DNA from 2 places in the Paenibacillus sp. FSL R7-0048 genome. Region 2 is predicted to be linked to the other one. Evidence: a T-box and tRNA genes for the amino acid it is inferred to sense, from the RefSeq annotation. Region 2 holds a T-box; the other holds one or more tRNA genes.

Region 1 (3,383 bases), 4.9 Mb from region 2:
ATATCTTCAAAATACAGTATAGGCATTTCGCAGTTTTCTACGAAATGCCTATGCATCAGCCTATCATAGCACCCAAGTATGTAATAGTCAAAGGTTTTCATTACAATATTTAGAAGGTTTTAATTCCCCTTTTAAAATGGATTGGATTTACAAATAGAAGCTGGTATACTGATCAGAAGGTCTCCATTGGGGGACCTCTATTTGTATAGGAGGGATTTTAAGATGGCAACACACCATAACAGGTTTACAAGGAATGTGCTACTTAGAGGGGGTGAAATCTACTATGAACCATAGTCTTATCTATGAAGGCTCACGGACACAGCTGCTTCAGCAGCTTATCTATTTTGATGAGGAAAAAATCGCATTTCTAAATCAATACTTTCCGGTACGGAGCAAGGATAGAAGCAACGCTGAAACGCTGTTATCCCGTTATTGCTCCGAGCTGGAACAATTACTAACTGAGTTCAATGGTGAAGATTTAAATTCACAGGTCTTTATCGGAAGTCAGCTGCAGCTTCGTTACTTGGACGATAATACTACAGATATCTATACCATCGTATTTCCTAACCAAGCAGAACCTAACAATAACAAGATTTCTATGTTGTCACCTATAGGCATGCAGCTGCTGCTGGCTGAGCTCGGCAGTACTTGTCAGCTAGCGATTCCTTCAGGTCAACTAGAGGTGAAGATCGAAAGCATTAAGTTCGTGAATAATGGTGAAGTAGGCGTTCTTATATAAGGACGATCCCTTATATACCCGCTACAGCAGCGTCCCTTTCCAGATATTAAGGAGGAGGACGCTGTTCTATTATTTAAGCCTCAAACCTTCTTCCAGCTTATTAACTGACTTCTGGATCCTTGCTGCTCTGGTTTCCGGTCTTTTCGCCCCTTCGATCCAGCTCACATATTCCTTCCGATAGGAATAAGCCAAGCTGTTATAATACACCTCTGCCTGCTCATTGCTGCTTAGTGCGTCCAGAAAATCTTCTGGAGCTTCTATCTCTCGCAATTGATGATCTTGTTCCATTGTCACCCGTACTATATCTCCAGGTTGAGCATGGGCTAAGTCTCGCAGTTCTTTTTTCACGACCATAAAATGTTTCCCATTACCATGCGGCATGAGTGTTCCTCTATAGGGAATGTCATTCAGGCTTCCTTTAACTTGTATCCTTGATTTAGTTTCATATATTTGTTCAGCGTCAAAAGGAACCGTAAGATATGTCCAACTCCCATTCGTATCTGGTCTGACTAACCTTGCTTCAAATTCAAACATTGGCCCCTCCTCAAATAAAATCTCTAGTTCCTATTGTATCCATACGTGCTTAACTATACAAAAAAACACCCGCCTAATACCGGCAGGTGTTTCTCTTTATAAGCGGGTGATGGGAATCGAACCCACGCTATCAGCTTGGAAGGCTGAAGTTCTACCATTGAACTACACCCGCAAAGGTATAAAATCGGGATGACACGATTTGAACATGCGACCCCCTGGTCCCAAACCAGGTGCTCTACCAAGCTGAGCTACATCCCGTTAACAATACTATAACTGCTTAGTAATAAAAATGGCGCGCCCTGAGAGATTCGAACTCCCGGCCTTTTGATTCGTAGTCAAACGCTCTATCCAGCTGAGCTAAGGGCGCAAAATCTATATGGAGCGGACGACGGGAATCGAACCCGCGACCCTCGCCTTGGCAAGGCGATGCTCTACCGCTGAGCCACGTCCGCAAAAACATGGTGCGCGTGAAGGGACTCGAACCCCCACGTCGTGAAACGCCAGATCCTAAGTCTGGTGCGTCTGCCAATTCCGCCACACGCGCACACTTTAAAGAAAATGGTGAGCCATGAAGGACTCGAACCTTCGACACCCTGATTAAAAGTCAGGTGCTCTACCAACTGAGCTAATGGCTCTCATAAATGGCTGGGGATATAGGATTTGAACCTATGCATGACGGAGTCAAAGTCCGTTGCCTTACCGCTTGGCTAATCCCCAATAATAATTAACTAAATGGCGGAACCGACGGGATTCGAACCCGCGATCTCCTGCGTGACAGGCAGGCATGTTAGGCCAACTACACCACGGTTCCATAGACATAATGCATAAGTGTAAATTGGTTGCGGGGGCAGGATTTGAACCTGCGGCCTTCGGGTTATGAGCCCGACGAGCTACCGGGCTGCTCCACCCCGCGTCATTAATTAGTATATACTATTCATTTTCACCATACCAGCTTATCCCTAAACATAATGTATAAGAGTAAATTGGTTGCGGGGGCAGGACTTGAACCTGCGACCTTCGGGTTATGAGCCCGACGAGCTACCGGGCTGCTCCACCCCGCGTCAGTGAAAAAAATATGGTGGAGGCTGAGGGGATCGAACCCCCGACCCTCTGCTTGTAAGGCAGATGCTCTCCCAGCTGAGCTAAGCCTCCATGATATGACCCGTATGGGATTCGAACCCATGTTACCTCCGTGAAAGGGAGGTGTCTTAACCCCTTGACCAACGGGCCATGCTAATAATTTTATGGCGGAGAGAGAGGGATTCGAACCCTCGAGACGCTTGTGGCGCCTACACGATTTCCAATCGTGCTCCTTCGGCCAAACTCGGACACCTCTCCATAAATGGCTCCCCGAACAGGACTCGAACCTGTGACAACTCGATTAACAGTCGAGTGCTCTACCAACTGAGCTATCAGGGAATATGGTGGGCCTTAGTGGACTCGAACCACCGACCTCACCCTTATCAGGGGTGCGCTCTAACCAGCTGAGCTAAAGGCCCTTCTAAGACATATTAATATTAAGGGCAAAAAAAATACCACGGGTAATGTGGTTGTCCGCTTGGCGGCGTCCTACTCTCCCAGGACCCTTCGGTCCAAGTACCATCGGCGCTGGAGGGCTTAACGGTCGTGTTCGGGATGGGTACGTGTGGAACCCCTCCGCTATCGCCACCAAACGGGCATTTACAGCGTAAATGCTCAGGCTTAATCGCCTGAAAACTGAATCCGAATTGAATTTGCGTCGCCCGTCATCTCTTCGGGGCCCCCGGAAAGTATTCGGAATTAGCTTCGCAGCCTTTTCTTCACTTTTTGGGGTATTTTTAGGATAAGCCCTCGACCGATTAGTATTGGTCAGCTCCATGCATTGCTGCACTTCCACCTCCAACCTATCTACCTCGTCGTCTTCAAGGGGTCTTACTAATTGGGAAATCTCATCTTGAGGGGGGCTTCACGCTTAGATGCTTTCAGCGCTTATCCCGTCCGTACGTAGCTACCCAGCCATGCTCCTGGCGGAACAACTGGTGCACCAGCGGTACGTCCATCCCGGTCCTCTCGTACTAAGGACAGCTCCTCTCAAATTTCCTGCGCCCACGACAGATAGGGACCGAACTGT
Region 2 (3,383 bases):
ATGGGCAGTCACAATCTGGCCAACGCTATTTTTTCCCCATACTGAGATTTGAATCGGATCATCTACCAGACTTGTAGTTGTAAAAATAAATTCAAACGCATCAAAATCGCCATAATAATCACGTGTTATAACTTCATTAGGTGCTACATTTATCAGCTCGCTGACATATAAAGTTCTTGTCCCATCCATATAGTATCCTTGAACAAGAGCCATTGATGAATCAATGTCACTTCGGTTATCAATTTTGACAGTAACATGCTGAGTAGGTCTTACACCCCCTACCATACTATTGTCTATCGGTCCGGTAGATAAATAACTCAATTTCTCATCACTCCTTTAACGTTAACTGTGTCACAAAAATAATTATTAAATTAATACTGCCTGCTTCTCCCACGCAACTATGCGATGAGGATCTACCAATGCCCCCGAGTTCTGTTTTCCCCAGACTGAAATCCCAACCTCTGCTTCAACTGCTTCTAATGTTGTAAACACAAATTCAAATGCGTCCAAGTCGGCAAAATAGTTCTTAGTTAAAACTTGATTAGGTGCTAGATTTACTGTTTCATTCACATACATCGTTCTTGATCCGTTAAGAAGGAAACCTTGAATAACTAGATTATAAGGATTAAGAGAATCCCGATTAACTACTTTTACGGTTACCAGTTGCGACGGTCTGACCCCTAGGATCGGGCTGTTATCTATAGGTCCAGTAGAAAAAATAGCCATGTTTTATTCACTCCTCCCTTCCACTACAATTTGAAAGATTAGTGGCTCCGTATAGTAATATTCCTTGGCTTGAGTTAGCGTGTGGACTGTTGTGCAAAGGAACAGCTAGTCCTATAACAAGACAGCCTTCTTTTTTCAAATTTATAATCTACTAAACTGATAATCTAACAACAAAGAGCAACCAAGATTGTTAAGAAGCTAACCACTATTGCTTTTTATGAAATATTAGGTATACTGGTAAAAATTAATTAAGCATCGATGAGCGGGAGAGTAGTTAACGAGATCTAGTCCTCAGCGAGCCGGGAGAGTGTAAGCCGGTACAGATCCCTTTAATGAAGCGCACCCGTGAGATGGACTTCTGAACCTTAGTAGGAAGTCCCGGCTGAAGGCCGTTATCCCGTAAGGTGGCTGAACAACTTGTTCAGCAACGAGAGTGGTACCGCGAGCGCTAAAGCCCTCGTCTCTTTTGAGACGAGGGCTTTTTTGTATTTTCAAAGGAGGGTATACCATGTTAAATCAAATCATCAAAGACGGAATCGAGCACAGTGTACAACGTGTATTCAATACCTTAGGAGCTGACTATCCAGAGGACATTGCCATTCTGATCGAACAGCCAGCAAATCTAGAACATGGTGATTATTCATGCAATATCGCTATGCAGCTAGCCAAAACTTTACGAAAATCCCCAATGGTCATAGCAGAATTAGTGAAAGCAGAACTTCAATTCCAAGGGCGCTTCGCCGGTCTTTTACAAAAAGTTGAAGTCGCTGCTCCCGGATTTATCAATTTGTATATGAATTGGCAAAGCTGGGCTGAACATTCCTTTGAACTGCCTGCCAGCACTGGCGAAAAAGTCATCATCGAGCACACTTCTATCAACCCCAACAAAGCCGCTCACGTAGGTCATCTAAGAAACGCCTGTATCGGCGATACTCTAGTCAGAATTATGAAAAGAACTGGGTATAACGTAGAGGTTCATAACTACATTGATGATCTCGGCAATCAGCTGGCGGATACAGTTGTTGGATTATTAAATATACCTTTAGAAGGGAAACACCAACGTTTCGGTGATTTTTGCTGGGATCTTTATGCCAAAGTGAACAAAGAATATGCGCTGAACCCAGAGATGACACACAAGCGCACAGATATACTGCACTCCCTTGAACTAGGAGGCGGTAACGAAGCCTGGCTGGGCAACCTTGTAGCTGAACGCATCGTTAGAGAGCATGTAGAGGAAATGAAACATTTTGGGATTTATTATGATTTGCTGGTATGGGAGAGCAGTATTTTAAAAGAGGGATTTTGGGCAGCCGCAGCTGAGCTACTGAAGCAGACAGCCGTTTTTGTACAAGAGACTGAAGGTAAACTCGCAGGCTGCTGGGTGCTGAAGCAAGGAACAGAGGCTAACATTGGAGCGGATTCAGAGGAGCATCAGCTCGATAAGGTGCTGGTGCGTTCGAATGGGATTTTAACGTATACAGCCAAAGATATTGCCTATCATCTCTGGAAATTTGGTCTTTTGACCAAAGATTTCTCCTATAGCGAATTCTCGTCCGGTTTATGGACAACTGGATTAACTGGAACCCAAGAATCTTATGGGCAGGCGGACAGAGTCATCAATGTGATCGATTACAGACAGGAATATCCACAACAGATGGTTAAGCAAGCCTTAGGGGCACTAGGTTATAACGAGCAAGCAGACAAACTCCATCATGTGAGCTATGGTGTTGTATCTCTTAGTCCCGCTTCGGCGGCCGAGCTGGGTATAGATATTTCAGAAGGCAAATCTTCTTATGCTATGTCCGGACGTCAGGGAATCGGGATTAAGGTAAGCGATTTGGTGGAGCTTATGGAACAGAACATTGAGCACTCACGTTCCGATAAAGACGGCCTCTCCAGCCGATTGATTGCCACTGCTGCGATTCGCTACTATCTGCTACGGTTTAATTTAGGAACGGAAATCGTGTTTGATTTCAAACAGGCTACCGAAATATCCGGCAATACCGGAGTTTATCTGATGTATACTTTTGCGCGTGCGACAAGCGTTTTGAGTAAAGCTACGATCCCAATCCTTACAGCTGCCGCACAGCTTCAGTTCCCTTCCGAATTGGAAAAAGCAGAGCTTGCGCTGCTAAGACAGCTAAGCCTCTGGCCCGAGATATTACATTCAGCAAGTATAGAGTTAACGCCAAATACGCTCTGCACTTACGCACATACCTTAGCTACACTGTTCAACAACTTCTATTCTGCATGTCCGATTCTAAAAGGCGATCCAGCTACGATCGAATTCCGCCTCTGGCTTACTTCAAGATTCAAGGACATCTTGGGAGATGTGCTCGAAGTGCTTGGGTTACCGACACCGAACCGAATGTAGAAGATACAAAAAAAGGGCAATTTCCGCGCTTAACGCGGAGATTGCCCTTCTATATATAATGTTACTTATAAATCTCTATCACATTTCCAGCTTCCGTGCTGAGACGATCAAAGTCCGCACGTTTGATGCGAACACCACCACTACGATAGCGGTTAGGTGTACCTTCTGTTTGCACTTCCGTACCGTTGATAGTAATTTGACTAATCTCACGACCTGTAAGGTGATAGATAAAGTCTACCTTAGTGCCTGCATATTCAAAACTAAAGTGCATTCCATCCAGCGA

The links. The T-box of region 2 lies ahead of NSQ91_RS25935 (arginine--tRNA ligase). A T-box ahead of a tRNA ligase gene usually reads a tRNA of that ligase, here a tRNA-Arg.
Region 1: it has a tRNA-Arg gene. The T-box ahead of NSQ91_RS25935 (arginine--tRNA ligase) is inferred to sense a tRNA for this amino acid. The anticodon was not compared.

Annotation. Positions count from the first base shown of each region.
Region 1 is NZ_JBBORF010000001.1:969,530-972,912, reverse strand. It holds gene NSQ91_RS04215 (GreA/GreB family elongation factor) at 284-739, shown strand; gene NSQ91_RS04210 (YdeI/OmpD-associated family protein) at 809-1,273, opposite strand; tRNA gene NSQ91_RS04205 (tRNA-Gly) at 1,375-1,445, opposite strand; tRNA gene NSQ91_RS04200 (tRNA-Pro) at 1,458-1,531, opposite strand; tRNA gene NSQ91_RS04195 (tRNA-Arg) at 1,564-1,640, opposite strand; tRNA gene NSQ91_RS04190 (tRNA-Gly) at 1,651-1,725, opposite strand; tRNA gene NSQ91_RS04185 (tRNA-Leu) at 1,733-1,817, opposite strand; tRNA gene NSQ91_RS04180 (tRNA-Lys) at 1,833-1,908, opposite strand; tRNA gene NSQ91_RS04175 (tRNA-Gln) at 1,916-1,990, opposite strand; tRNA gene NSQ91_RS04170 (tRNA-Asp) at 2,007-2,084, opposite strand; tRNA gene NSQ91_RS04165 (tRNA-Met) at 2,110-2,186, opposite strand; tRNA gene NSQ91_RS04160 (tRNA-Met) at 2,258-2,334, opposite strand; tRNA gene NSQ91_RS04155 (tRNA-Val) at 2,350-2,425, opposite strand; tRNA gene NSQ91_RS04150 (tRNA-Glu) at 2,432-2,503, opposite strand; tRNA gene NSQ91_RS04145 (tRNA-Ser) at 2,519-2,611, opposite strand; tRNA gene NSQ91_RS04140 (tRNA-Asn) at 2,617-2,692, opposite strand; tRNA gene NSQ91_RS04135 (tRNA-Ile) at 2,696-2,772, opposite strand; rRNA gene rrf (5S ribosomal RNA) at 2,830-2,946, opposite strand; rRNA gene NSQ91_RS04125 (23S ribosomal RNA) at 3,092-3,383, opposite strand, start outside.
Region 2 is NZ_JBBORF010000001.1:5,839,882-5,843,264, forward strand. It holds gene NSQ91_RS25925 (collagen-like protein) at 1-321, opposite strand, end outside; gene NSQ91_RS25930 (hypothetical protein) at 367-726, opposite strand; T-box leader at 976-1,194, shown strand; gene NSQ91_RS25935 (arginine--tRNA ligase) at 1,235-3,100, shown strand; gene NSQ91_RS25940 (GH36-type glycosyl hydrolase domain-containing protein) at 3,162-3,383, opposite strand, start outside.